One region of the Mesorhizobium sp. ISC11 genome, then DNA from elsewhere that is predicted to be linked to it. Evidence: riboswitches for the same ligand, from Rfam matches in the RefSeq annotation. Region 1 holds a riboswitch; each other region holds the start of a gene.
What was found. Region 1 has a riboswitch for thiamine pyrophosphate ahead of thiB (thiamine ABC transporter substrate binding subunit). Riboswitches for the same ligand answer to the same signal wherever they lie in the genome.
Positions count from the first base shown of each region.

Region 1 (9,621 bases):
ACCAAACAGCCGGGCAAGCGCCGCACCCAACCCAACGGTCAGCCCAAGGACGAAGGACAACAGCGTCAGCGGCACGGTGAAGATCAGCGCCGCCCACAACAGCGAAGGCAGCGACTCCAGCATCAGTTGCAGCCAGTGCGGCACGTAACATCCTCCAAATAAGTCGAGGCTTCGTCGAGGCGCGACATATCACGACAAAAGCGGCGGACCGTCAAAGACGGCTCGCCGCTCGATATGTCCTGTGGGCCGCGGAGCGGCCCGCCTATAGATTACTTCGAAACGTCCTGGCCGAAATAGGTGTCGGAGATTTTCTTATAGGTGCCGTCGGCCTTGATGTCGGCCAGCGCCTTGTTGATCGCCGCGACCAGCTCCGGATCGCCCTTGCGCACGATGACGCCGGAATAGTCGGCGTTTTCCTCTTGCGCGGCGATCTTCACATTGGCGTCGGGCTTGTGCTTCTTGAAGTCGAGGAACGACAGGCTGTCATTGATCGTGGCGTCGGCACGGCCTGTCAGAAGCAGCTGGATCGATTGGTCGAAGCCATCGGTGCCGACCAGCTCGGCGCCGTTCGTTTCGGCCAGCTTGCCGAAATTCGAGGTCAGCGACTGCGCCGACTTCTTGCCCTTGAGATCGGCAAAGGTCTTGATGTCTGTGTTGTCGCCGCGCACGATCAGCACCGCCTTGGAGGCGATGTAAGGATCGGAGAAGTCGTACTTGGCCTTGCGGGCATCGGTGATGCCGACCTCGTTGATGACGGCGTCATAGCGATTGGCGTCGAGGCCGGCGATCAGCCCGTCCCACTTGCCTTCGAGGAATTCGACCTTGACGCCGAGCTTGTCGGCGATCGCCTTGGCGATTTCGACGTCGAAACCGACCAGCGCGCCCGAAGTGTCATGATAGGTGAATGGCGCATAAGTGCCTTCCGTGCCGACCTTGATGACCCCGGCCTGCTTGATCTGGTCGAGATTGGCGCCGGCATGGCCTGCGGTGACAGCCAAGGCCTGCAGCGTTCCGGCGATGATGAGCGACTTGAGCCATTTCATTTTTCTGTGATCCCGTTCTTGGCCGGCCGACCGGCATATTGTGAGCGCTGGAAACTGACAGATGCAAGCCGAAAAAATAAGGAACAGAATTCCAAAAACAACCGGTTTCTGAAATCGGATACTCAAACTGGCGCTTTCCAGCCGACACCAGAACTGTCGCGGATCATCCCCGGAGCCCGTCGGGCAACACAATCCCGCAGCCACGGTCGCGGAACCTTTCCCGCGCATGGCAGTTCTGGCTGTTCTAGGGCACGACGCCGCCATTTCAACCCAGGCGCCAGCCAAGTTTGCAAAGTCATCCGCACCACCCAGGGAGCGCCTCATGATGGAAGACACGGCAGGACGGATCATGGTCCGCGCGGCAATGAAGGCTCCCTACCTCGAACGTGACGAAGAGCATCGGCTTGCATTGCTCTGGAAAGAGGACAACGACCAGAACGCGCTGCACAGCATCACCGTCGCGCATATGCGGCTGGTCATTTCCATGGCCTCCAAATTCCGCCATTACGGCCTGCCGCTCGGCGACCTGGTCCAGGAAGGTCATGTCGGACTGCTCGAGGCCGCCGCCCGCTTCGAGCCGGAGCGCGAGGTGCGGTTCTCGACCTATGCGACATGGTGGATCCGGGCCTCGATGCAGGACTACATCCTGCGCAACTGGTCGATCGTGCGTGGCGGCACCAGCTCGGCGCAGAAGGCGCTGTTCTTCAACCTGCGACGCCTGCGCGCGCGGCTGGCGAATGGCGCCGAGCCACTATCAAACGCAACGCTCTATCGCGAAGTATCGGAAGCACTCGGCGTCTCCGAAGCCGACGTGGCGATGATGGATTCGCGGCTGTCGGCTCCCGACTCCTCACTCAACATGCCGGTTGCCGACGATGCGGGTTCGACCGAGCGCATGGACTTCCTGGTCTCGGACGATCCGCTGCCCGACGAGATCGTCGGCGACAAGATCGATGTCGCGCGCCGCTCGCTCTGGCTGAGGGAGGCGCTTCGCGCGCTCAACGCACGGGAGTTGAGGATCATCGAGGAACGCCGGCTTAACGACGAGGGCGCGACGCTGGAAGCGCTCGGCGAAACCCTCGGCATCTCCAAGGAACGCGTCCGCCAGATCGAGGCCCGCGCCATGGAAAAGCTGAAGGTCGCGTTGGTGAAGCAGAATCCGGAGTTCATGGCGACTGCCGCCTGAACGGCGGCAGGCGTCCGCAGGTGCCTACTTGTCCGTGACGATCTTGACCTTGTCGCCGGCCGAAACCGCGGCACCAGGCGACAGCGCGTTGAGGACGCGGAACAGGTCGAGCTTACGGTCGACGCCGACCATCTGCGCCGAAAGCGAACCCATCGTCTGCCCAGGCTGGACAGTGACGACGCGGATGCGCAGCGGCTTCAGCGCCGCCTTTTCGGCGGCACTCAAGATCCGGAACGAGCCGCTGACCGAGCGGGCGATTGTGTCCAGCGACGTGCTGGCCGAAGGGGCCGCGGTCAGCAGCCGATAAACCTGGCCGCCGGCGCGGATCACCGCAATGTCGAACTGCCAGCCTTCGGCGCCGGCATGCGCGGTCGCTGCCTCGTTGCCGTTGATGGTTTCCTGCCTGACGCTGCTGTCGACGAGACCAGCCACCCAGCCGCTGCGGATATAGTCCGTCAGCGCCCGGTTCTTGTCGATCGACACGCCATCAAAACGGATCGCTATGTCGCCGGGGCCGGTGGCCGTCACCGCTGCCGCCGAATTGTCGATGATGAAGCCGTCCGGTACCGTGAACGAAACGCCAAGGCCCGGATGCAGGAAGGTTTCGCCGCGCACATAGCCTTCTTCCGGCGTGTCGCCATAGAGCAGGCCGTCTATGCCGGCGAGGAAGGAATCGCGGTCGCGCGTGCCGACGCCCGGCGCGCCGAACTGGCGGGCATGGCGCTGCGCCAGATCGATGCGCTGCGGCGTATTGGGGTGCGTGGCCAGGAAATCGAGGCTGGCGTCGGTGGCGCCGCTGATCGAGCGGAAATCCGTGTAGGCCGACATCGATTGCAGGAAGCGGCCGGCGGCGAAAGGATCATAGCCGGCCTCGCCGATCGACTTGATGCCGATGGCGTCGGCTTCCAGCTCCTGGTTGCGCGAGAATTGCGCGAGCCTCAGCTTGCCGCGGATCAACGCCGCCTTGGCGGTCGGGCTGTCGCCGAGCACATCGGAAACCACCTTGGTCGCCAGGCCTTCCTCTGCCTCGAGTTGCTGGCGCTGCAAGCCGTGATTGGCGGTGACGTGGCCCATCTCATGCGCGATGACAGCGGCAAGCTCGGCCGAATCATTGGCCAGCGCCAGGAGGCCGCGCGTGATGTAGAGATAGCCGCCCGGCAGCGCGAAGGCATTGACATTGGGCGAATTCAAAATGGTGATGCGATAGGTCTGTGTCGGGTTGGCGGACACCACCGTCAAACTACCGACCACCTTGGCGACCATGCGCTCGAGCTTGGGATCGGAATATTCGCCGCCATAGGTCGCCAGGATGCGCGGATGCTGCGCCCTGGCCAATTCGGCGAGCTTGTTGTTGGCGCCGACATTGTCCACCGTGATCGGCTTGTCGGAAGGCTGGAAGCCGGATTCCTGAACTTCCGGCGGCGTGAACATCTGGCAGCTTGCCAACGCCACGGCAAAGCCGGCCAGCGCGAGGAAGCGCGCCAGCGGTTTCATTCCCAATGTGTTAGCGCCGATCGCCAGAACGGCTTCCTTTCGGGTCCCGGCACATGACATTGAAAATCGGGGACGATCTTCAGAATGCTCACGTGCCATATCTCAAACTGCTGCAGCATCCGCGGCCCGTCCCAGGGGCGGGCGCCGGATACTGCAGGCAAATCACGGCCTGTGCCGGACCGGTAGGGCGGACCTAGCCACACTCCCCCGGTCATGGCAAGCAAACGCCACATCGCCTGGAGCCGGTTTGACCGTAAATTATGTCCGCTTCCGGGCAACATCGCGTGATGTGGAATATCCGGCACCCGCGCCGATATAGCGCCGGAACGCCTCCGGACCAGCCCCGGCAAAGAAATCATCAGCCTTGCCGGTCGCAGCGACCAACCCATTGTCGACAAACACCATATGCTCGCCGATGCGGCGTGCATCCTCCGGCTGGTGGGTGACGAACAGCACTGTCATGGCGCGTTCGGCATGAACGGCGGCAACCAGATCCAGCATCTCGTCGCGCAAAGCCGGTCCGAGCGAAGCGAAGGGCTCGTCGAGCAGCAACACCGGTCGGTCGCGCACCAGCACGCGGGCCAGGGCGACGCGCTGGCGTTCGCCCCCCGAGAGCTCGCGCGGCAGGCGTTTCTCCTTGCCCGCAAGACCGGTGCGCGCAAGCGCCTCGGCGACCGCGGCGCGGTCCGCCTCGGTCAGCCGCAGGGATGGCGAGCGGCCGAGCCCGACATTCTGCTCGACGGAAAGATGCGCGAAGAGATTGTTCTCCTGGAACACCATCGACACTGGCCGCGCCGAGGCCGGCTCGGCGCTGACATCGACACCGCCGATCAGCACGCGGCCCGACCGTGGGGTCTCGAAGCCGGCGACCAGATTGAGCAGCGTCGACTTGCCCGAACCGCTCGGCCCCATGATGGCGGTGATCGTCGCCGCGGCAAACTCGACATCGAAAACAAGCGGCGCCTCGCCATAGCTGCCATAGCTGAACGACACTTTGTCCAGCCGCACCGGCGCGCCCTTCGCGAGCCCGTTGGCCGCCTTTTCACGCATCACGGACCTCCTCCCTTCCCAGCCAGTGCGCCGCCACGATCAACGCGAGACAGACGAGGCCGAGCAGCAGTGCGAGGCCGGCGGCATCCTCGGTGCGGTAGCTGCCCATCCGAGCCAGAAGAAGGTAGGGCAATGTCTGCACGGAATCACCGCCGAACAAGGCAATGACACCGAGATCGCCGAGCGACAGCGCCATGGCGAAAGCGAAGGCCGTGGCGAGCGGTCGCCGCAGCGACGGCCAGTCGACCAGCATCAGCCGGTTCCAGCCCGCAATGCCGAGCTGTGCACAGAGCCGTTCGTGACGCTCGCTCGCTGCATCATAGGCGGGACGCACGGCGCGGAGCGCAAACGGCATCGCCATCACCGCGTTGACGGTGACGACCATGACCGGGGCGAGGGCGAAGACATCGCCGACATGGCGCAACAACAGGAACCAGCCGGCGCCGACGACGATCGGCGGCACGACCAGGACAAAGCCGGCGCCGGTATCGGCGGCATGTTCGAGCAGTGTCTTGCGGCCAGTCCGGCTGTTCAGCGCCAGTGCCCGCCGCGCCATGGTCAGCGCCAGCGACAGCATCACCGAAAGCAGCGCCGACAGGAAGGCGAGCGCCGCGCTGGTCAGCGTTGCCTGCCGGACAGTGGCCTCGCCGGCCAAGCGGGCGAGATCGGCACTCAATCCGGCCATCACGGTTGCCGCCATCGGCCCGACAACGAACAGCAGCGCCAGGACGATGAGTAGCGCGTTCAACCAGGTCTCGCTCCGATTGACCGAGAGATAGCGGCGTTGCGCGACCGGCAAATTGGTGTCGCCGACCACATTGGCGCCTAGCCGCGTCAGTGCCAGCACCACGATAAAGGTCAAGGCGATCTGCAGCAGCGTCAGTGCAACGGCCCGTGCGGGATCGAAATCGAAGCGCAGCGCCTGGTAGATGCCGACCTCAAGCGTTGTCGCGGCCGGCCCGCCGCCGAGCGTCAGCACGATCGTGAAGGATGTGATGCAGAGCATGAACACAAGCCCGGCGACGCCGGGCAGTGCGGCGCGCAGCGTTGGCCATTCGATCAGCCGGAACGCCGGCCGCGCCGCCATGCCGAGCTGGCTCGCCAGCCGCCATTGGTCGGCCGGTATGGTCTGCAGCGCCTCGAGGAACAGCCGCGTCGCCAGCGGCAGGTTGAAGAAGACATGGGCGACGAGAATGCCGGACAGGCCATAGATGCCCGGCCAGCTTCCGCCGCCGATAACGGCAAGCACGCCGGCGAAGTAGCCGGCACGGCCATAAAGCGCCAGGATGCCGAGCGCTGCAACGATGGCCGGCAGCGCCAACGGCACGGCGAAGATCTGCAGGATGAAGGCGCGGCCGAAGAAACGTGGATGCCGCGACAGAGCGCGCGCCACAAACAGCCCCGGGATGACCGAAAGCAGCGTCGACAGGACCGCTTGCCAGAGCGTGAAGCGAATGACGCGAAGCAGATAGGGATCGAAGGCTGCCCAGGCGCCCGAGAAATCATGGGCGCCCTCGAAAAGCAGGCCGGCAAACGCGCCGCCGATCAGCAGCGCGATTGCAGCGAGCGCTACAATGCCGGCACTGACGCGGGAATCCGTGGAATGCGCCGGCGCCATCGCGCTGCCTACTTGCTCATCGCCGCCAGCCATTCATCGACCCAGGCCTTGCGGTTGGCAGAGACCTCTTGCGGGCTGAACAGCAAGGTCTTCGTTGGCTTGACCAGTTTGTCGAAGGCCGAATTGAGCGGCTTGTCGGTCTTGCCTGCCGGGAACATCCAGTTGGTCTCGGGGATGGCATCCTGGAATTTCGGCCCGGTCATGAAGGCCATGAACTTGGCCGCCAGCGGATTCTTGGCTCCTGTCGTGGTGATACCCGCCACCTCGATCTGCAGATACTCGCCCTCCTCGAAGGAGGCCGCCTGGTAGCGCTCCGTGTTCTCGGCGACCATGTGGTAGGCTGGCGACGTCGTGTAGGACAGCACCATCGGCGCCTCGCCCTTGGTGAACAGCCCATAGGCCTCGCTCCAGCCCGGCGTCACGGTCAGCACCTTGGCCTTGAGCTTGGCCCAGGCCTCGGGTGCCTTGTCGCCATAGACCGACTTGACCCAAAGAAGCAGGCCGAGGCCTGGCGTCGAGGTGCGCGGATCCTGGATGACGATCTTGTCGTTGGCACTGCCTTCGATCAGCTCCTTCAGGCTCTTCGGCGGCGTCTTCATCTTCTGCGTGTCGTAGACGACAGCGAAATAGCCGTAGTCGAAGGGGACAAAAGTGTCGTCGCTCCAGCCGCCCGGCACATTGACATCCGTCACCGCGCCATGCGGCGCGAACAAGCCTGACGCCTTGGCATCGGCGGTGAGATTGGTATCCAGGCCAAGCACGATATCGGCCTTGGTCGATGCGCCTTCCAATCTGACGCGGTTGAGCAGCGCGACGCCATCGGCGACCGAGACGAAGTCGACGTCGCAGCCGCATTCGGCCTCGAACTCCTTCTTCACCACGGGACCCGGACCCCAGTCGGCGGTGAAACTCTCATAGGTGTAGACGGTGAGCTTGTCCTTGGCCAAGGCGGGCCCGGACAAGGCCACGACCGTTGCTGAAACAAGAGCGTATAAAAGCGTGCGCATCGGCGCCTCCTTCGTTTGAATTGAAAGGAATTGAGGCGTCGGACTGTCCGAAACGTCTAATCCCTCCGCCGGTACAAACCGGATCAGGTTCAGCGGGTTGGCGAGACTGCCTCTCAGCCGGTCCGCGAAGATCGCGTCCGGCACCCCGTTAGAGCGTTTCGACACATAGGCCGGGCCGATCCGCCATGCAAGCGGGAGTTTGCCGCCTTCCGTTTCCCGTGCCGGGCTGGTAAGGGCCACACGATATGAGCACATTCACCATCCTGCTTGGCGGCGATCTCATCCGTACGCCACGGCTCGACCGTCAGGTCAAAGGCTCCCGCGTCATCGCCGCCGACGCCGGCATCGGTCATGCGCGGTTGCTGGGTCTCGTGCCGGAGCTGTGGGTGGGTGATTTCGATTCGGTGCCGGCCAACCTGCCGGACGATCTCGCTTCCGTGCCGCGCCGGACCTTCCCGGCGGAAAAGGACCAGACCGATGGCGAACTTGCCGTCGCCGCGGCACTGGAGCGCGGCGCGACCCGCCTGGTGCTGGCCGGCGCCTTTGGCGGCAAGCGCGCCGACCACGCTTTTCTGCATCTGTCGCTCGCCCTGCGGCTGGCGGAGGCGGGAACGGACGTGCTTTTGACCAGCGGCGCTCAGGAAGGCATCCCCCTGCTGCGCGGAACGGCCGGCTTCGACTATGCCGACGGCACGCTGTTCTCGGTGCTCGGCTTTTCCGAGCTCGACGGCCTGACCGTCACCGGCGCCAAATGGCCGCTCGCTCACGTCAAGGTGGCGTTCGGTTCGTCGCTGACCATTTCCAACGAGGTCAAGTCCGACAAGACCGGGGGCCGCCTCGAAATCGCGCTCGGCCATGGCCGCGCGATGCTGCTCGCTCATCCCTATCCCTTACCTGAAAGCTGACATGGCCCCGCCCCTTCTCAACCTCGACGGGATAAAACTGACCTTCGGCGGCACGCCGCTGCTCGATGGCGCCGCCTTGACGGCTTCGGCCGGCGACAAGATCGCACTGGTCGGCCGCAACGGGTCCGGCAAGTCGACCCTGCTGAAGATCGCCGCCGGCCTGATCGAGCCGCAGGACGGCGAAGTGTTTCGCCAGCCTTCGGCGACCGTCCGCTATTTGCCGCAGATGCCCGACATGGAAGGTTTTGCCACTGTCCGCGCCTATGTCGAGGCCGGGCTTGGCCCCGCCGACGATCCCTACCGCGCCAGCTATCTGATGGAGCATCTCGGCCTGTCGGGTGAGGAACGTCCGAACGACCTGTCGGGCGGCGAGGCGAGGCGCGCCGCCCTTGCCCGCGTCATGGCGCCGGAGCCCGATATCCTGCTGCTCGATGAGCCGACCAACCATCTCGACCTCTCGGTCATCGAATGGCTGGAAGAAGAACTCATCCGCACCTCCTCGGCGCTGATCGTCATCTCGCACGACCGCCGCTTCCTCGAACGCGTGTCGCGCGCCACGGTCTGGCTCGATCGCGGCCAGACCCGCAGGCTGGACAAGGGCTTCGGCCATTTCGAGGAATGGCGCGACCTGGTTCTGGAGGAAGAAGAACGCGAGCAGCACAAGCTCGGTCGCCAGATCGTTCGCGAAGAGCATTGGCTGCGCTACGGCGTGACGGCGCGGCGCAAGCGCAACATGCGCCGGCTTGGCGAGTTGCAGACCATGCGTCAGCGTTTTCGCGGTCATCGCGGGGCCGAAGGGTCGGCGACCATGGTGGCGAGCGACGCCACCGAGTCCGGCAAGCTGGTGATCGAGGCGAAAAACATCGAAAAGAGCTTTGGCGATCTCACCGTGGTCAAGGCGTTTTCGACCCGCATCCAGCGCGGCGATCGCGTTGGCCTGGTCGGGCCGAACGGCGCCGGCAAGACCACGCTCTTGAAAATGCTTACCGGCGAGATGAAGCCGGACGCCGGTTCGGTGCGGCTCGGCACCAATCTGGAGATCGCAACGCTCGACCAGAAGCGTGAGGCGGTCGACCCGCAGGAGACGCTGGCACAATATCTCACCGATGGGCGCGGCGAAAACCTCGTCATCAATGGCGAGCAGCGCCACGTGGTCTCCTACATGAAGGATTTCCTGTTCAAGCCGGAGCAGGCGCGCACGCCGGTGCGCGAGTTGTCCGGCGGCGAGCGGGCGCGGCTCCTGCTGGCGCGCGTGCTGGCGCGGCCCGCAAACCTTCTGGTGCTCGATGAGCCGACCAACGATCTCGACATGGAGACG
Region 1 is NZ_JAVSPW010000001.1:5,539,500-5,549,120, reverse strand. It holds gene RPF88_RS26790 (amino acid ABC transporter permease) at 1-144, opposite strand, end outside; gene RPF88_RS26785 (amino acid ABC transporter substrate-binding protein) at 270-1,043, opposite strand; gene RPF88_RS26780 (RNA polymerase factor sigma-32) at 1,366-2,229, shown strand; gene RPF88_RS26775 (M48 family metalloprotease) at 2,254-3,723, opposite strand; gene thiQ (thiamine ABC transporter ATP-binding protein) at 3,982-4,773, opposite strand; gene thiP (thiamine/thiamine pyrophosphate ABC transporter permease) at 4,766-6,391, opposite strand; gene thiB (thiamine ABC transporter substrate binding subunit) at 6,400-7,398, opposite strand; TPP riboswitch at 7,442-7,556, opposite strand; gene RPF88_RS26755 (thiamine diphosphokinase) at 7,644-8,303, shown strand; gene RPF88_RS26750 (ABC-F family ATP-binding cassette domain-containing protein) at 8,305-9,621, shown strand, end outside.

Region 2 (9,621 bases), 5.0 Mb from region 1:
CGATCTTTTCGACCTGCTCGGCATCAAGGGACCGGTCGTGGCGGCGGGTCTCGCCGGCGGCGTTCTGCGCGCGCTGTCGCGGCATCGCTACAAGCTGCGCGAAATGGTGGCCTCGCCGATCTGCGGTGCGCTTGCGGCAGCTTATCTGACGCTGCCGGCGGTTTCCTACGCCAGGATCGCCGGCCTGCCGATGCCCGATCCCGCCGACGACACCACCACACTGGCGGCCGCCTTCCTGATCGGCGTCTGTGCGATGTGGATTTCGGACGTGCTGTTCGAGTTTGTGGTGCGGAGATTCAAGCCAGGGGTGGAGGAGTAGCTGTTGGCACCGCGTCGTCTGTTGGCTGCTGCCTGACGGAATTACCGAGACAGGTGGACCTGGCGCGGCGTGGCTCTCATTTCCAGGACCGACCGCTGCCCGCTTCGGCTCACGCCGGGGCGGGCTTTTTTGCATTTCCGATCGGCCATTGCTGAGCGGCATTCGAGTTGACCGGTCTCGTCGTCGTCCGTTGTGATAAGCAAGTTAATCATGTCGGTTATGCATAATGATTATTGTTAATTTTTGATTGAAGCACCGAAACTAGATAAAGACTTGAGCGCATGAAGTGTTCATATATTGTTAAGCAAGAGGTAGACCACAGAAGACGGAAGCCATCTCCATCATCAAACGGGAGTAGCTTTCATGAACAAGTTCACTGTTATTTTCGCCGCTGTTGCAGTTGCATCGTCCGTTGGAGCCGCCGAGGCAGGTTGTGGGTGCGGAGGTTCGGGCGGCTGGGGAGGCAATTCGAGCAGCCTGATCAATGTTTCGCCGTCCATCGACCTTGGCAAGATCACCGCGCTGAACGACGTGCTCAGCGGCAACAACATCCTGAGCGGCAATGTCGTCTCAGGCATTCTAAACGGCAACAAGACCGGCATCGTCGGTGGCGTTCTGAGCGGGCTCGGCGTGAACCTGCTGGGCGGCAACAGCTACAGGCTGGGCAAACGCCACTAGTCCGGCGCTGCATTTCAACTGTCGAAGGCAACCCAAAATAGCCCGTTCCGGTGCGCCGGGCGGGCTATTTCGCGTGTCGGGCCGATCAAGCGAGGATGTTGACCGCGCGTGCCGCGACCAGCGCGATGGTCAGCAGCGAGATCATGGCCTCGGCCATCATCAGCAGCTTGGCGCGCTGGGAAAGGGGCAAGGTATCGGTGGGCGAAAACGCTGTCGCATTGGTGAAGGCGAGGAAGAAATAATCGACGAAACCGGGCAGCCAATCTCGGAGGTCACGGTCGTTCAACGTCATCTGCGCGAACAGGAAATCGGCCTGCGCAAGCTTGACGAGGCCGCAGGTCGGCGGGCCGCCGCGGTCGGTGCTCCAGAACCACAAGGCAAAGACGATGACGTTGGTGACCCAGATGTTGAGTGCGTCGATCAGCAGCGTCGTGCCGCTGTTGCCGCCATGGCCCTCCAGCAAGGCACGCACCAGCAGGACCAGCGAACCGCAGTTCATGATGCTGATGATGGCGGTCATGGTCAGGGCTGTTCTGCGGATCATGACCCGAAACTGGCCGATCGCATGCCACTCGTGGTCCTCGACCGCCTTGCGGGTGGCGGCCTGTGTCCAGGCGGTGGCCACCGACAAGGGCAGCAGCAGAGCGGCCTCCAGCGCGGGCGCTAGCCAGCGCGGCCCGAATGAGAGATTGTTGATGACCAGAAGCTGCAGGCAGATGATGACGAGAACGGCCGCACGGGCCATCCAGAAATCGAGCGCACGGTAGTGGATGATGGCATGGTGGTGGCGCATTTATCAAATCCTGGATGCTTTTTTGGGGACGGGAACCGGTCAGGCGTAGGCGACGCCTGCCGCGATCACGCCCGATGCGCCGTGCCCGGCATGTTCAGGGCGCTCCGGGACGGCGTGTTCCATTGTTGTCCTGCTGGCATGTGATGATGAGAGAGGCGGCATGGTGGCGCGAAACTCTGCCTCAATCTTGGTTTTGCCATGGTCACCCAAGTATACATTTTCGTAAGCTTCGAGTTCTGGGCTGTTCCAAAAACCGTCCGGTGTGATTTATCCACCGCATGACGCGAATCGACGAACCCATGAACGGTTGGCTGCCGGTCGGCAGTTCTGTTCCAGGCGACTGGCGGCAGTCGTCGATCTGGCAGGGGCTGACGCGCTATCCAGAAGCCGGCCTGGCGCTTTTATGCCTGACACAGATCCTGTGCTGGACCGTGGCGCCCGCGCTTGTCGACGTGTCACCGCCCAACGATGTCGTCGAAGGCTTCATGTGGGGCCGCGAATGGGTGCTGTTGACCTACAAGCATCCACAGCTTCCCGGCTGGCTGCTCGAGATCAGCCATCTTCTGACCGGATCGTTCCGCTGGCCGCAATATCTCGTGGCTCAGCTAACGATCTCGGCCACTTTCGTGCTAGTCTATCTGCTGGCCCGCGACATGCTCGGGCGAACCCGCGCGCTGGCCGCCGTGCTTCTGATGCCGTCGCTCTATTTCTTCGGCTGGCCGACCCCACAGTTCAATCATGACTACGCGCAGATGCCCTTCTGGGCCGCTATCTGCTGGCTGTTGTGGCGTGCGGGCCGTGGTGGTGGGCCGGGCTGGTGGCTGGCGCTCGGGCTGGTGTCGGGCGTCGGGCTCTATGCCAAGCTTTCCACCGGCCTATTATTGCTTTTCGGGGCGATCTGGCTGCTGTCGGACACACGCGCACGCAGTCGGCTCGCCACGCCCTGGCCATGGCTCGGGCTCGCGGTTTTCGGCGCTGTCGCCGCTCCACTGGCCGCCGAACTCTGCCGCGTCGATTTCCTGCCGCTGACCTATGCCGCCTGGCGCGATCAGTGGGTGGTGGCCCATCGCTCCCGCTTTTATTATATCGGCGTCCAGATGGCTGGGCTCTGCGGCTTTCTTCTGGTGCTGGCGATATCAGGGCTGCTGCGGCGCTCGCCCGCGCCGCAAAAGCCCGTCGGGCGCGGCACGCTGGTCTATCTCTTGTGGATGGGGGTTGGCCCGGCGATCCTCGTCATGGTGGCGTCCCTGTTCACCGGCGCCGGCGAGGCCTGGGGCGCGCCGATGTACAATCTTGCTGGCGTTGTGGCGCTCGCCTTGCTGGGCCATCGCCTCGGCGCCATCGAGATGCGAAAGCTGGCGATCTGCGCGCTCATCTCCATTGTCGGCATATCCGGTGCCTATGCGGGCATCCGCTGGACGAAATGCAATCTGCGTGGGCGCATGGACGCCGTCTGCTGGCCGGCGCAAAAGATCTCGGATGAGGCAGAGGCTGTCTGGCACGCTGCGACGCCCGATCGGCTCGACATCGTCGGCGGCCATGCCCTTATTGCGCCGCTGGCGGGCCTCAATGCCTATGACAAGCCGTCGATCTTCACCGAACTGAACATGCAGTACGCCCCCTGGATCACCAAGGAGCGGCTGCGCGAGCATGGCATATTGCTGGTCTGGCCCGGGCGCGATGTGCCATCTTATCTGCAGGCGTGGGTGGGCGACATCCCGGTCAAAACCGTTCTTTTCGACTGGTCGCTCAAGGCGCCGCCGGTGGCGATCAGCTTCGCAGCCATTCCGCCTGGCGCGCGGCAGTTGCCGGGTGCTATCGACGGCCTCGCCCGACCGAGCAACTGAAGCAGATCCGCCGGTCCGCTGGACGAAGCAGGTGACAATGCCCATCTATGTCCAGACAAACTTGCCTTTGAGGAGACGTGATATGGCGACTTCGACCGAACGCGCAGTCCTTGCCGGTGGCTGCTTCTGGGGTATGCAGGATTTGATACGGCGCTATCCCGGCGTCATTTCCACCCGTGTTGGCTACAGCGGCGGCGACGTGCCCAACGCCACCTACCGCAACCACGGCAGCCATGCCGAAGCCATCGAGATCAATTTCGATCCGGCCATCATAAGCTATCGCACGCTGCTGGAACGCTTTTTCCAGATCCACGATCCGACGACCCGCAACCGCCAGGGCAACGATGTCGGGACGAGTTATCGCTCGGCGATCTATTACACCAGCGACGAACAGAAGCGCATCGCCGAGGACACGATCGCCGATGTCGATGCCTCGGGCCTGTGGCCGGGCAAGGTCGTCACCGAAGTCGCACCCGTTGGCCCCTTCTGGGAAGCCGAGCCCGAGCATCAGGACTATCTGGAGAAATACCCCAACGGATACACCTGCCACTTCGTCAGGCCGGGGTGGAAGCTGCCGGTTCGGGAAAAAGCGGTGCCGTAGATACACTGATACGACAGGATTTGAGAAGCCGCGGAGCGCTCGCTCCGCGGCTTCTTTTCATTGCAATTCCTACTTGCCGCAATGGTTGTCGTTAACTGTCGGCGCGGTGGTGCCCGGCGACGTTCCACTGGCATCGGGCTGTGCGCCCTGCGGATGGGCAGGGCAATTTTCATCCGCGTTTGAATTCGTGGCGCCCGGTGCTACCGTCGTACTGTTGGTCGTGCCGGGGTCTACCGTGTTCGGCGAAGCCGGCGTATTTGGGTCGACGGTGACCGACTTGCCGCTGCCGCCGGATCCGTCGGTGCCGCTTGTGCCATTGCTCTGCGCCATGGCCGATGTCGCCAGGCCAATGGTGAGCGCCGAAGCTGCGAGGATTTTCATGAACATGGTTTGTCTCCATTGTCTGTGAACTCGTCGCGTAGCGACTGGTGGGACAACCTCGCGGCCTGGTGAAGGTTCCCGATAAATTCTCGCGCCGGCAGAGCCAACCGCTCCCGCCCTGGCGCAATGCTTTTGGCGCAGTGCGATAAAAAAACGGCTTTTCCTTCAACTCGAATGATGCTTTAAGGCGCACATCCACAGGGGTGCTCCGTACGGTCGGGGCTGAGACGGGGGCGGCAAGCCCACAGACCCTAGAAGCTGATCTGGGTAATACCAGCGGAGCGAGGCGGGCGATGTTTTCAGGCGCACAGATTTCCCTATATCCCATGACCGACGATTTCGTCGGTGTCATCCTTGGCGCGCTCGGTGCGCTCGATCCCTGGCGCGACAAACTCAGGATCGAGACCGACGACATCTCGACCTTGCTGGTCGGGCCGCCCGAAGTGCTGTTTCCTGCCATGCGCGACCTCTTCGTGGCGGCGGCACGCAGCGGCAAACATTGCGTGTTGTCGGCCACCATCTCGCGCGGCTGCCCTGGCGAGCCGGACGATCCGATCTGCCGCTCCGATGCGTTTGGCGGGCCCGTCGGTCCACTCGGCCCGCGCAAGGACGCGGCCATCGCGGCGGTGCGCAATGCTGCTGCCACCGGCCAGCCTGCGGCGGCGCAGTTCTCGCTCTATGTGATGGGCACAGACGACCACATGGACGAGATCTACGGCTGCATAGACTTTCTCAAGCAGTCCGGCGTCTATGAGCGCTCCAAACATTTCTGCACGAAACTGCGCGGTGATGCCGGTGCGATCTTTTCGGCGCTGGACGAGGCTTTCTGCCGTTTCGGACCAGGCGCTGGCCACGTAACCCTCGACGTCACGGTCTCGGCCAACAGCCCGTCGGCCGTCTGAAGCCGCGCGGCTCTCGCGGCCGTCAAAGGTTATCTCCCGTGGTCTCATCATCAGTCGCTTCGCGCCCGATCGCGAGCTTTCTCGTCAAGGCAATGCCGGCCATGATCTCGGCCGGTTTGCTCCTGCTGGCGTGGGAGCTTTATGCCACCTATTCCGGCATCAGGGCCACGATACTGCCGGCGCCGTCACGCGTCTTCGAGCAAGCGATGCTCAATCGCGAGGCGCTGGCCGACAATGCCGTTCCGACCATCCGTGCCACGCTTCTTGGCTTTGCCTGTTCGCTCAGCGCAGCCTTCGTGCTGTCGATGCTGGTCGACTTCTTCCAGCCGCTGCGGCGTGCGTTGTTTCCCGTCTTCATCGTCAGCCAGACCTTGCCGCTGGTGGCGATCGCGCCGCTGGTGGTGCTGTGGTTCGGCTTCGGGCTGGCGCCCAAGATCATGCTGGTGGCGCTGGTCACCTTCTTTCCGATGCTGGTCGCATTGGTCGAAGGCTATGAGGCGACCGAGGCCGAGATCGGGCAAATGCTGCGCGCCATGGGGGCAGGGCGCTGGCGCATCTTCCTGCTCGCGCGGCTGCCTTCGGCGCTGCCTTACTTCTTTGCCGGGTTGAGGATCTCCATCACCTATGCGGTGGTCGGCGCCATCTTCGCCGAGTATGCCGGTGCCGCAAAGGGACTGGGCATCTACATGCTCAACGCCAAAAACAATTTCCGTCCTGATCTGGTTCTTGCCGCCGTCGGTGTCAGCGCGGCGCTGACCCTTGTCCTGTTCGGGTTGACCGTGTTGCTGCAGCGTCTTGCCATGCCCTGGGAGCGAGCCGGCAGGGAAACTGCCGGGAAGGGGGCCTGGCGATGAGCCGGCTCGAACTGCGGCATGTGCACAAGGCGTTCGGTGGCCTCGACGTGCTGGCCGATATTTCGCTCAGCGTCGGCGCTGGTGAGTTCGTCTCGATCCTTGGACCCTCGGGTGCCGGCAAGTCGACGCTGTTCCAGCTTCTGACCGGCGCCGAGCATGGCGAGGGCGAGATGTTGTTCGACGGCGCGCGGCTCGACGACCACGGCAGGCACTTCGCCTTCATGCCGCAGCGCGACGCGCTGATGCCATGGCGGCGCATCCTCGACAACACGACGCTCGGGCTCGAAGTGCAAGGTATGAGGAGACAGGCGGCGCGGGCGCGCGTTGCGCCGTTGTTTGCCGAATTCGGGCTTGCCGGCTTCGAGCGGCATTTTCCCGCGCAGCTGTCCGGCGGCATGCGCCAGCGCGCGGCCTTGCTGCGCACCGTGGTGCAGGAGCGCGACATGCTCCTGCTCGACGAGCCTTTCGGCGCGCTCGATGCGCTGACCCGCACCGCCATGCAGCGCTGGCTCGAACAGATGTGGCGGCATCATCGCTGGACGGCGCTCTTGATCACCCATGACGTGCGCGAAGCCGTGTTCCTGTCCGACCGCATCTATGTGCTGTCGGCGCGCCCGGCCCGCATCGTGCGTGAAATCAGGGTGCCGTTGCCGCGCCCGCGCAGCCTTGGCGGCGATGCCGCGCGCCAGGCAAGCGCGCTCGAGGCCGAAATCCTCGACATCATCCTCAACCCCAATCCATCCAAAGGACACGATCATGACTGACTTGACGCGCCGGCAGGCCTTGTTGCTGACCCTTGCCACCGGCCTTCCCTTGATTGCCGGAACGCGTCGGGCTCGAGCACAATCGGCGGCACAAAAGGTCACCGTCGCCCTCGACTGGACGGTCAACACCAACCACATCGGACTGTTCGTTGCCCGCGACAAAGGGTTTTATCGCGAGGCCGGACTCGAGGTCGACATCCTGCCCTACAGCGATACCGGTGCTGGCACGCTGGTCGCAAACCGCGTCGCCGATTTCGGCATCAACGGCACCATCAGCCTGTTCACCCAGAGAACCGCCGGGGCGGATCTGAAGGGCGTCTATGCGGTGGTGCAGTCCGAAACAGGCCGCGTGGTCTTCAATGCGGCACGCAACGAGATCAAAAGCCCAAGAAGCCTCGACGGCTTGATCTATGGCGGCTTCGGCAGTGCCTGGGAAAACGCGCTGATATCGACCATCATCCGCCACGACGGCGGCAAGGGCGATTTCGAGACGGTGACGCTCGGCACCTCAGCCTATGAGGCGCTGGCCAATGGGTCGGTCGATTTCACGCTCGAAGTCTCGACCTGGGAGGGTGTCGAAGCCGAACTCAGGGGCGTCAAGCAGCGCAGCTTCGTCTATGCCGATTATGGCGTGCCTGATGAGCACACGACGCTGATCTCTTCGAGCGAAGCCTATCTCCAGGCCAATCCCAAGCCTGCGGCCGACTTCGTTCAGGCGACGCGACGCGGCTACCAGTTCGCTGTCGACCACCCCGACGATGCGGCAACCCTGCTGATCGCTGCAAACAAGGATGCCTTGACCAATCCGGCGCTGATCCACGCCTCGCTGAAGGCATTGATCGACGGCCATTATCTACGCAGCCAAAGCGGGGCCATCGGGACGATGGATCCGGCCAAGATGGAAGCGATTGGCGACTATCTCTTCGCCTCCGGCATTTTGCGCGATTCCGACGGCAAGCTGGTTGCTCGACGCCCGGATTTCGGGAGCTATTTCCGCAACGACTATCTGAGCTAGTCTGGCAAAACCAAATGACATGGGTCGCCAGTCTTTCTGGGCGACCGCGGGGAGCAGGTCGTCTGGAAGTGGCGCCCTGGCTCCCCGACAGCCAATTTAAGACCGATCTGATCTTGTTGATTAACTGCCCGGCAATGGTTGCGTGCAAAGGTCGCCCTGAGGGATCATTGGGGTGTCTGCATTGCTCATATCAAAAAGCGAGGCGCTTTCGCACGTCAGTGACGGCACGATTCTGTCCGCAGCCCGAAAGCGTGAGATCCTGGTGGATTTGCGCGAAGGTTTCTTTCGGATCTGCGCGCTGGCCTTCGCGGGCATGTTCGTCTACCGCGGCGTGTATCACCTGATGCTCGACCCGACGCGCATCAATGTGGCGCTGGTGGCGATTTCCGAGATCCTGACCTTTACCTGGCTGCTTCTGTCGCGTCGGCCGAAGGTTCGCGACTGGAACCCGCTCACGGTGGTTGTCTCCGTGATCGCCAGCTTCGGTGTCGGTTTCATCGACCTGGAGCCGGGCGTGGCCATCATCCCGGTCCATGTTGCGGCGCCGCTGCAGGCCCTGGCGTTGGGGTTCGTGATCTGGGGAAAGATATCGCTGGGGCGTTCTTTCGCCATTCTGCCGGGCAATCGCGGCGTGATGACAGGCGGTGCCTACCGTCTGGTGCGGCATCCGATCTATGCCGGCTATCTTGCCGGCCATCTCCTGTTCCTGCTATCGGCCTTTTCCTTCTACAATCTAGCCGTCTACGCGGTGATCACCTTCTTCCAGGTGCACCGCATCCTGCGTGAAGAGGCGCTGCTGGCCGCCACGCCGGAGTACCGGGACTATATGAAGCGCGTCCACTACAGGCTGTTCTACGGCGTCGTTTAACAGCGCCCCGGCGCGCAGAATCGTTCGGTCTGCAATCACCTGGCAACGTTGATCGTCAATAGATCTGCGCATTGTTTGTGCAAACTAATATTACAACTTTATTATTTCAGAAATTTTGAGATATATATAACACACTTCAATTTCAGTATTCTCTCTGTGAAGCTGAAACTCACTACCTCGCGTAATTGCTTCTGCAATCGGCTTCTCGCCATCTCCGGCCGATCGGAAAGCCCGCCACACTGGTGGGCTTTCTGCGGTCCACAGGCGTGCCGGAATTAAATTCTGGTTGCCATCACCTGGATGGCCGTTTCTGTTGCTGGCGTGACTTCTTCCGCGCGATGCCCGCCACAATCGCGGAACGGTAGGCCTTTGGAGCGCTCGTCTTTTGAACATCGCAGCTGCGACGTTCAATCCTACGGCGCCGGCTCCTATGGCGGCGGCGGCCTTGGGCTCGTGCTGCTCATTGTCATCGTGCTTGTCGTACTCGGGTGCATCTAGCCGGGTTATCGCCAACTGATCGCAATCTCGTGAGCGCCCCAACGTCGGCGTGCACCGGATTGTGATGCAGGCAAGCCGGCTTGTGATCCTGCACTCTGCAA
Region 2 is NZ_JAVSPW010000001.1:575,799-585,419, forward strand. It holds gene RPF88_RS03030 (hypothetical protein) at 1-319, shown strand, start outside; gene RPF88_RS03035 (hypothetical protein) at 683-997, shown strand; gene RPF88_RS03040 (hypothetical protein) at 1,083-1,790, opposite strand; gene RPF88_RS03045 (glycosyltransferase family 39 protein) at 2,090-3,637, shown strand; gene msrA (peptide-methionine (S)-S-oxide reductase MsrA) at 3,720-4,238, shown strand; gene RPF88_RS03055 (hypothetical protein) at 4,308-4,625, opposite strand; TPP riboswitch at 4,809-4,922, shown strand; gene RPF88_RS03060 (YkoF family thiamine/hydroxymethylpyrimidine-binding protein) at 4,913-5,521, shown strand; gene RPF88_RS03065 (ABC transporter permease) at 5,614-6,375, shown strand; gene RPF88_RS03070 (ABC transporter ATP-binding protein) at 6,372-7,139, shown strand; gene RPF88_RS03075 (ABC transporter substrate-binding protein) at 7,132-8,154, shown strand; gene RPF88_RS03080 (methyltransferase family protein) at 8,327-9,022, shown strand.
Region 2: another riboswitch for thiamine pyrophosphate. It lies ahead of RPF88_RS03060 (YkoF family thiamine/hydroxymethylpyrimidine-binding protein); the one in region 1 lies ahead of thiB (thiamine ABC transporter substrate binding subunit).

Region 3 (9,621 bases), 440 kb from region 1:
CGGACTGACGATATCGATCAATCCGTAGAATACGTCGGCATCTCCTCCGATCCCCACGAGCAGGACTTTCTCTTCGCCCATTCCTCCGCTGCCTTGAAGATGAGGGACGGTGACGTATCGGTCCAAGCCGCTGGAAAAATCCTCTTTGCCGATCGCGTTCCCGTAGATACCTTCGGCGTACCCGAATTCGAGAGACTGAATCGACATTTTCTTGAATGCCACCGCAATCAGCCATTGGATGTAGATTCGCGGCATCGTCGAGCACTCGACGAAAACCTTCCGCAGGCTTCCTTCGTATGAGCCACATGAAGCGGCCATCTGAGTGAGCAGGTGATCGAGGAGATTGATGTTCTTCTGATACTCGATGGAAGGCTCGAGGGTGATCACAGTCACTTCGACGCCCCATCGGGTACCCATAGCGATGAGCTTTCGCCGGTTTTCTTCGACGGCTGGGACGTTCGCTTCCTTCAGAGCAAAGTCCAGAACCACGATCTTGCCGACCTTCAGGTCAAGATGGTTTTCGAACGCGGCGAAACGCGTTTCCCATCCAAGCGCGACGATCGCGATATCTGCCTCCATCGTTTCGCAGGTACCTGCATCTCTCGCCTTCTCGGTGACGGCCAGATGGCCGAAGACTCGATACTCGACAGTTGAAGCGGTCATTCGAGATCGCTCTCGAAAAGCGAGTGCTGGAATTCGGTCTTGAGTGCGGGCCGCGCGACGAGCTCCTTAAACACCGAGTCGGCCCAGTCTTCTGGGAGCCGATGCCTGGTAAAAAGCAGGTCGACCATCCGCGCCGCAGGGATTGTGTTGATTTCGTACGGGCCGCGATAGGAGAACCCGAAGTAAGGTGCAAATCGCCGATGCAATCTGATCATCATCTCCTTCGATGCGGGGTCGGCGCGGTCCACCTCAAAGTTGCCGGCGGCGGAGACCTCCCGGATAAACCCATCCCTTTCCGCCCGACGCAGGACCTCGTCCAGTTTTCCGCTGGGTTGCTCCAGTCGGTTCACCAGCGAGCGCATTTCCTTTAGATCAACCCTGAAAATGCCTCTCTCTGTCGTTCCTAGAGCATTTTCTTCGGCAAACTCTGTCTGGAGGCGAGCGGTCAGGTAACCCAACGCCCGCACCATGCGCACGCTCTCTTCTTCGTACGGATGTGAAAGCGCCTGAAGTCCATCAAGCTTCCGTTGAGAGGCGGCGTTCACAGCCTGTCTCTGCTGTTCGAGATGAATCTGTAAATCCGAGTTGATGAATTCCACCAGTTTTCGTGGATCACTGGAACTCGGAACACTGCGGCGGAAGATCTCTCCCATTATATCAAGGAAATCGCGTATACAGACGTCGCTCAATGATGTGATGATCTGGTGCCCTACGTACGGGTAGTCATGCAGACGCAGCATCTGGCACGCTTTCAGAAAAGCCCATCCCTGTTTCCGGGCGATCGACCTCTTCAGATTTGAAGCATCCGCCTTGCTCATGGGCCGGCGCTTAATTTCCGGGTTCATGAGCGCGAGCGCCAGCCCTTCGGCATAAGGGCGCGCTTTTCGATCAAGAAGGAATTGCTGCTGATCCGCCGTCCTCAAATTCACGGAGAGGAATTCACGTGCTGCATCAGCAAGTGCCACAAGCTCTTCTCTGCCCTCGGAATGACCCGATATGATAACCCGCTCGATGATGTCATTGACGGAAAGCCGCCCCAGCCGGTTTTTGAGCGAAAACGCGCTGAGCGCATCGTTGCGCTCGAGATCACTCCGCAGATGGTCAGGAAGCGCATAGTACAGCCGAAGCGACGACACGTTCTCGCACAGCGTGGCGAACTCCCTCGGATCGACTGAATCAAGATTCTCGACGTCCCGGTCAGCATTCGAGAGCGACTGGCCGGGTATGATCGTCCGGATCGTGTCGTAGAGGCCGCCGATGTAGGCGAGGACCCATTTCACGTTGCCGCGCGTCTTTCTCACCAAGGTGTTCAGGAACTGCTGTTGGAGCGGTGTCAGTGCTTCACAGTCGTCAATCAGTATCTTGAAGAAGGGCGCCCTGTCACCGGCGAAAGATGGGCCATTTAAAAGTGGAGTGATCGCGGTCGCGACCTTGTTAATGATCGCGCCAGGGTCTGTTGCTCTGAAGCCGGTCGCTCCGGCATCGGCGGCAAAGAAGAACGCGTTGAAGCATTCGTCGACGTACCGGGTTATCCCACCCCGCAGCTCATCGATGCTGAAGAAGTCGAGACGGGCAGGTTGGGGTATGAAGTGCAGCACTTCGCGATGCAGTGCCAGGGCGACGTCCCTATCTTCGGAGGCCCGGTATTTCAAGTGGCCGTCGCGTCTGAGCTGGCCGATGCTCTCGAGCAGGCGTTCGACTATCTTCAGCTCCAGATAGTGAGAGAAGATTACGAATTGCCGCGGGATCACGGCGGCCGTGTCGAAGCGTATCCGCTCCGGAATGAGGTTCAGAACGGCGTTGTCGATTAGGGGCGAGAATGTCTCATTGAGCTGGAAGAAGACGCCATACCAAGCGAGCTTGCCGACTTGGTCCGAGAGACTTTTGTCTTCAAGAATATGGACTGTGGAAAGCGAGCGAAGAATGCTGGTCTTGCCGCTGCCTCTCGTCCCTGCGACGAAGACCGGCTTGGCGGCGGCAGAAATCAACGCCGACTTCTGACTGAACCACAGTATCGGGCGGCTTTCGTACTCGATCCTGTTGGGGCCGAACGGATTCTCCATCGCTATTCGTCCCTTACCTTAATGCGCCAAGCCGAGTTTGCCTTGGTGAGGCCGTCTATCTCGATGAAGCGCGCCGCTTGGAGCATCAGAAGAGAGTCTTCCAGATCTAGCCCGAGCTCGGCGGAGGCAGCAATCTCAGTGATCTCGTCCCAGAAGAGTAACCCATTCCCGCGCCTGGTGGCATGGTCGCGCAGTCGGCGCAGCAGGTCAAACGTGTCGTTGTTCAGAAAGGCCTTGCCGTTGGACATGGTCGAAATAAAGCAATGTTCGCCTTCCATGACCGTCCCGTCGGCGACATTGGTGCGGTAGGGTATAAGTCGGATGCCGACGAGCTCTCCCTGATCGGTCGTGAAGAAGACGAGCTCATTGAAACCTGACTGTATCTCTGGTGCTGAGATGCAGATCAATTTGCCGTCCGGAAACCTTGGATCGTTGACGATCTCGACCGGATCAGCATGTATGTGTCCATGCAGGTAGACGATAGGCTTGTTGCCCTGCAGCAGCTGAGTTCTGACAAATCCGCTGTTGAGCATCTCCGCGTATGGCGTAATGCGCGGAGTCTTTTGTGGCAGCAGATTGTGATGGCCGATTATGATGCCGTAACGCATGTCGGGCTGCTGGAGCAATTCCTGTAGGCCTGCAAGCATCTCACGCGAGATGTATGGCGTGTCCATCTGACCGTAATACTCGTCGTCGGACGCCTCCTTGTCTGGATCGCTGGGAGGTGTCGCGGGCGAATGTCCCGAGATGTCCGGCGAGCCGAGATCTACAGGCTCTGTAGAAGGACTGAGTGCCTCGAGACGATCACGAAGGAACGCGGGAAGGTTTTGAAGCTCCCAACTGCCTATCGCTGTGTTGACGAGGATGAAGTTTGCGCCTGCGGATCCTGTCGGAAGTCTGAAGTGCACGGGTTGGTCCACGGGAACGGTCTGCCAACCCAAGCGGGCGGCTAAACTCGCCATTTCGCTGAATTTCTCAGTCGGTCCAAGTTCGCGCGCGTCATCACGGTTCACATCGTGATTTCCCGGTACGAATATCAACGGAAGCGCCTTTGAACTGCGTCCCTGTGCGCGGCAGAGCAACGTGAAATGCTGGAATGCCGAAGCAATGAAGGTCTTGTCGCCACGGCTCGTGAAATCCCCCATGAAGGCGATCGAATCCAAGGGCTTCGAAGTCGTCAGCCGCCGAAGTTTCGTCAAGACGGCACGCAGCGAAGACGCGCGTAGCTTCTGCGTTATTTTCGGAGCGAACTTGCTATCCTTGGCATCGATGTTGCTAGAGGAAGGATGCCAGTCCGGATAGTGAATATCGCCTACTTGAAGGATTCGCACCCGCCGCATAACTCGCCCCCCTGCCGAGAGCCATAGACTAATCCGTTCGCTTTTGCCAAGCGCGAACGATCATCCGCAGTGTCCTTAACGAGGTAGCCTGCACTTTTCGAGAATTGCCACGGCGGCTATTTTTCGGCTGTGAAGCACACGAGACCCGTGACGTGAGACCCAGTTGCTCAATGCCCAGTTGCTCAATGAGCTTTCTTACGAATAAGGGAGAATTTCCGCGGCCGGACTATCTCTGAGCGAGCGTGCATGACTGCCAACGGAAGGTCTTGCACGCACCCTTGCGATCTTGAGCAATGGTCGCCATGACTTTCTTCTTGCAGGCTTTTGAGTGGCCCAGCCTGCGATCACCAGACCCCACCGATTCTAAAGAGCGTGGCAGATGGGATAGTCGAGGTTGCCCGTGCACAGTCACGCTCAGGGCTTGCGCCGCCCAGAGGACACGCTGAAAAGGCAGATTGGGGCGCAAGCACGCCATTCACGAGAGGTTCGACATGAAGACCATGCAAGAAAAAGACATTCCGGCATTCGTACAAGCAGTTGTGGACGCCGGCTGCAAAATTTGCGCGATTGGCAACTTGGGATACGTCTTTGGCGATGCTGATTTCACGCCAGCGCAACGGAGGGCCGTCGAGCCACAGCTGCGTAGGATTGCTGAAATCTACGGCGAACGCGATCATCTCATGAACGAGATAGCTGTATATCTGCGGTCGATCGGACGCCATGTCGAGGTTGAGCCGAAGACAGGTATTTCCTGATGGCCGTGATCGCGAGAAGCCGTCTTCCAACCTCTGAATCCTAAAGGAGGTGACCCCCAAGGCCGTTCGTCACCTTCGACCAGAATAACCACATCCGTGACCGCCTGAGCTACTTGGTCGATACGCGCACATGGCCAATACAGTTTCTCCATCCTTCACGAAGCGAATGAGGCTTTGGCCATTCAGCCCCGGTCTACGGGGCGTGACTTGTCCCCGATGCATGCGCGAGCTCTCCGCCCGGCTGGCCGCCGGTCGTCGCCACCGGCCGAAGGCGCCCGAATGCGCTTGACAAGATAGCGTCAGCCCGTTCAACCTAAGGCATTCACCAGGGGAGTCCCGGCAAGGGGCTGAGATACTGCTGGCTTTCGCGGCGCAGTGACCCGTTGAACCTGATCCAGTTCATACTGGCGTAGGGACGGTGCAAGCGCTTTGCGGGAGTTTACGCCCGAGGTCCTGTTGCAGCAGGTCTACAGAAGCGTCTTTTCATCCTTCCGGCACAGAACTGGGTCTCCAATGCATGAGCAAAGGAGCCTCACGATGAATGCCCTCACCCCCGCCGTATCGACGGGACCACTGCCCGCCTCGCGGAAAATCCACAAGCCCGGCGTCCTCTACCCGCAGATCAGGGTGCCGATGCGCGAGATTTCCGTCCATCCGACGGCCGGCGAACCGCCCGTCACCGTCTACGATCCGTCCGGCCCCTACACCGATCCATCAGTCGAAACCAGCATCGAAAAAGGCCTTGCCCGGCTTCGCCACGAATGGGTCACGGCGCGTGGCGATGTCGAAGCCTATGACGGCCGCCACGTCCGGCCGGAAGACAATGGATTCGCCACCGGCGAGCGCCTGACACCGGAATTTCCGATACGCAATCGGCCGCTCAAGGCCAAGCAGGGCAAGGCGGTGACCCAACTTGCCTATGCGCGCGCCGGCATCATCACGCCAGAAATGGAGTTCGTAGCCATCCGCGAGAATCTCGGCCGCGAGGTGATGCGCGGCAAGCTGCAACGCGACGGCGAAGCCTTCGGCGCGGCGATCCCAGATTTCGTCACACCCGAATTCGTGCGCGACGAGGTGGCGCGCGGGCGCGCAATCATTCCCGCCAACATCAATCATCCCGAGAGCGAGCCGATGATCATCGGTCGCAATTTTCTGGTCAAGATCAACGCCAACATCGGTAACTCGGCTGTCACATCGTCGATGGCCGAAGAGGTCGAAAAAATGGTCTGGGCTATCCGCTGGGGCGCGGACACGGTGATGGACCTGTCGACCGGCCGCAACATCCACAACATCCGCGACTGGATCGTGCGCAATGCGCCGGTGCCGATCGGTACGGTGCCGCTCTATCAGGCGCTGGAAAAGGTCAACGGCATCGCCGAGGATCTGAACTGGGAGGTCTACCGCGACACGCTGATCGAGCAGGCCGAGCAAGGCGTCGACTATTTCACCATCCACGCCGGCGTGCGGCTGCACTACATCCCGCTGACCGTCGACCGGGTCACGGGCATCGTCTCGCGCGGCGGCTCGATCATGGCCAAATGGTGCCTGCACCATCACCGGGAGAGCTTCCTCTACGAGCATTTCGAGGAGATCTGCGACATCGCCAGAGCCTATGACGTCTCCTTCTCGCTCGGCGACGGCCTTCGTCCCGGTTCAATCGCCGATGCGAACGACGCGGCGCAATTCGCCGAACTGGAAACACTTGGAGAACTCACCAAGATTGCCTGGGCAAAGGACTGCCAGGTGATGATCGAAGGCCCGGGCCATGTCCCCATGCACAAGATCAAGCAGAACATGGACAAGCAGCTCGCAGTGTGCGGTGAGGCGCCGTTCTACACGTTGGGGCCGCTGACGACCGACATCGCGCCGGGCTATGACCACATCACCTCAGGGATAGGTGCCGCCATGATAGGCTGGTTCGGCACCGCAATGCTTTGCTACGTCACGCCGAAAGAGCATCTCGGCCTTCCCGACCGCAACGACGTCAAGATTGGCGTGATCACCTACAAGATAGCCGCCCATGCAGCCGATCTGGCGAAGGGCCATCCGGCAGCGAAAACCAGGGATGATGCCCTTTCGCGCGCGCGCTTCGAGTTCCGCTGGGAGGACCAGTTCAACCTGTCGCTCGACCCCGAAACCGCACGGTCCTTCCACGACCAGACCTTGCCCAAGGAGGCGCACAAGCTGGCACATTTTTGTTCGATGTGCGGGCCGAAATTCTGCTCCATGCGCATTTCCCACGACATCCGTGCCGAGGCCCAGAAGGAAGGCATGGCGGCAATGGCGGCAAAATACCGGGAGGGCGGCGATCTCTACATGCAGGCGGACGAGACTGGCGTACCGGTCGTGCCAGAGGCTCCCAAACCATCATGAGGGTGCTCGTCAAAGGGGCCGGCGTTGCCGGCCTCACCGTCGCTTTCGAACTCGCCGCCCGCGGCGCGACGGTCACCGTCGCCGAGATGCGGCATGGCCTTGGTGGCAACGCGTCGTGGTTCGCCGGCGGCATGCTGGCGCCATGGTGCGAGCGCGAAAGCGCGGAGCAGCCGGTGCTGGATCTCGGACGCGATGCTGCCGACTGGTGGGATGCGGTGCTGTCGGGTCAGGTGACACGGGCCGGGACATTGGTCGTGGCCGCGCCGCGTGATGCCGGTGAGCTTGACCGGTTCGCCAGTCGCACGTCAGGGCATCGGCGCGTCGATGAAAACGAAATTGCGCTCCTGGAACCCGACCTCGCCGGCCGCTTCCGGCGTGGATTGCTCTTCCCCGACGAGGCTCACCTCGACCCACGCCCGGCGATGGCGGCACTTCATGACAAGCTTGCGACCATGGGTGTCAAATTCCACTTCGGCTGCGACGCCCGGCCTGTTTCGGGATTCGCCCGTCAGATAGACTGCATGGGAATGGCAGCGGCCGATGACAGGCTGCGCGGTGTTCGCGGCGAAATGCTGATCCTTCGCACGCCTGATGTCTCGCTGTCGCGGCCGGTCCGTTTGCTTCATCCACGCTTTCCGCTTTATGCCGTGCCGCGCACCGATCACCGTTTCATGATCGGAGCGACGATGATTGAAAGCCAGAGCGCCGGACCGGTGACGGCGCGTTCCATGATGGAGCTGCTGGGCGCCGCCCATGCCCTCCATCCGGCCTTTGGTGAGGCCGAGATCGTTGAAACCGGTGTGGGTGTCCGTCCGGCATTTCCCGACAATTTGCCACGCGTCGAAACAGACGGTGAGATCATCGCGATCAACGGTCTTTATCGTCACGGTTTTCTCCTCGCCCCCGCCATGGCGCGCCAGGCTGCCGACCTGGTTTTCAGTCAAGACAGAACCAAGGAGCATGCTCATGAAACTGATGGTCAACGGCGAGGCGCGTGAGATTGCCGCCACCACGCTGGCCGAGTTGCTTGCCGCGCTCGACTATGAGGGCGATTGGCTCGCCACCGCCGTCAACAGCGACCTCGTGCACAAAGCCAACCGCGCGGAGTTCCAGTTGAGCGACGGCGACCGGATCGAAATCCTCTCGCCCATGCAGGGCGGCTAGCATGTTGGAGCTTTATGGAACCGAGCTTTCGTCGCGCCTGCTTCTCGGCACGGCTCAGTATCCTTCGCCGGCCATCCTTGCCGATGCAGTCAAGGCATCGGGCACGTCGGTGGTGACCGTCTCGTTGCGGCGTGAGATGGCGGGCGGTAGGGCCGGCGAACAATTCTGGTCGTTGATCCGCTCGCTGGGCGCCAGAACCCTGCCCAATACCGCCGGCTGCCTCTCCGTCAAGGAAGCCGTCACCACCGCGAAAATGGCGCGCGAGGTCTTCGGCACCAACTGGATCAAGCTCGAAGTGATCGGCAATCACGACACGCTACAGCCGGATGTGTTCGGTCTGGTTGAAGCCGCCCGCATCCTGTGCGAGGACGGCTTTGCGGTATTCCCCTATACCACCGACGATCTCGTTGTCGCCGAGCGGCTGCTGGAAGCGGGCTGCAAGGTCCTGATGCCGTGGTGCGCACCGATCGGTTCCGCCTTGGGACCGGTCAACATGACGGCGCTGCGCTCGATGCGCGGATATTTCCCTGGCGTCCCGCTGATTGTGGATGCGGGGCTCGGACGGCCGTCGCACGCGGCCACCGTCATGGAACTCGGCTTTGACGCCGTGCTCCTGAACACAGCGGTCGCCAAGGCGGCAGATCCGGTCGGCATGGCGCGTGCTTTCGGTAAGGCGGTCGACGCCGGTCGTGAGGCGTTCAGTTCGGGAATGCTCGAACCGCGCGACGTCGCCGTGCCATCGACACCGATGGTCGGCAGGGCCGTTTTTTCATGAAGCTCGATCCCTTCTACCTGATCGTCGACAGCGCCGCCTGGATCGAAAGGTTGGCGCCGCTCGGCGTCAAGCTGATTCAGCTTCGCATCAAAACCATGGATGAAACCGGGCTGCGCGCGGAGATCCGCAAGTCGAAGGCCTGGTGTGTCCAACACAAAAGCCAGCTCATCATCAATGATTATTGGCGCCTGGCAATCGAGGAAGGCTGCGATTTCGTGCATCTGGGCCAGGAGGATTTGCAAACGGCCGACCTCTCGAGGATACGGGCAGCGGGCGTCAGGCTCGGATTGAGCACGCATGATCATGTCGAGCTGGAAACGGCCATGTTTGCCGAGCCCGACTATGTCGCGCTCGGTCCGATCTATCCCACCACTTTGAAGAAAATGAAGTGGGCACCGCAAGGGCTAGAGCGGATCAGCGAGTGGAAGCGGCGGGTGGCGCCGATCCCATTGGTCGCCATCGGCGGCCTCAACCCCGACCGCCTCGAC
Region 3 is NZ_JAVSPW010000001.1:5,102,905-5,112,525, reverse strand. It holds gene RPF88_RS24775 (hypothetical protein) at 1-663, opposite strand, end outside; gene RPF88_RS24770 (ORC-CDC6 family AAA ATPase) at 660-2,726, opposite strand; gene RPF88_RS24765 (metallophosphoesterase family protein) at 2,729-4,066, opposite strand; gene RPF88_RS24760 (hypothetical protein) at 4,558-4,821, shown strand; TPP riboswitch at 5,139-5,255, shown strand; gene thiC (phosphomethylpyrimidine synthase ThiC) at 5,359-7,194, shown strand; gene thiO (glycine oxidase ThiO) at 7,191-8,192, shown strand; gene thiS (sulfur carrier protein ThiS) at 8,161-8,358, shown strand; gene RPF88_RS24740 (thiazole synthase) at 8,360-9,133, shown strand; gene RPF88_RS24735 (thiamine phosphate synthase) at 9,130-9,621, shown strand, end outside.
Region 3: another riboswitch for thiamine pyrophosphate. It lies ahead of thiC (phosphomethylpyrimidine synthase ThiC); the one in region 1 lies ahead of thiB (thiamine ABC transporter substrate binding subunit).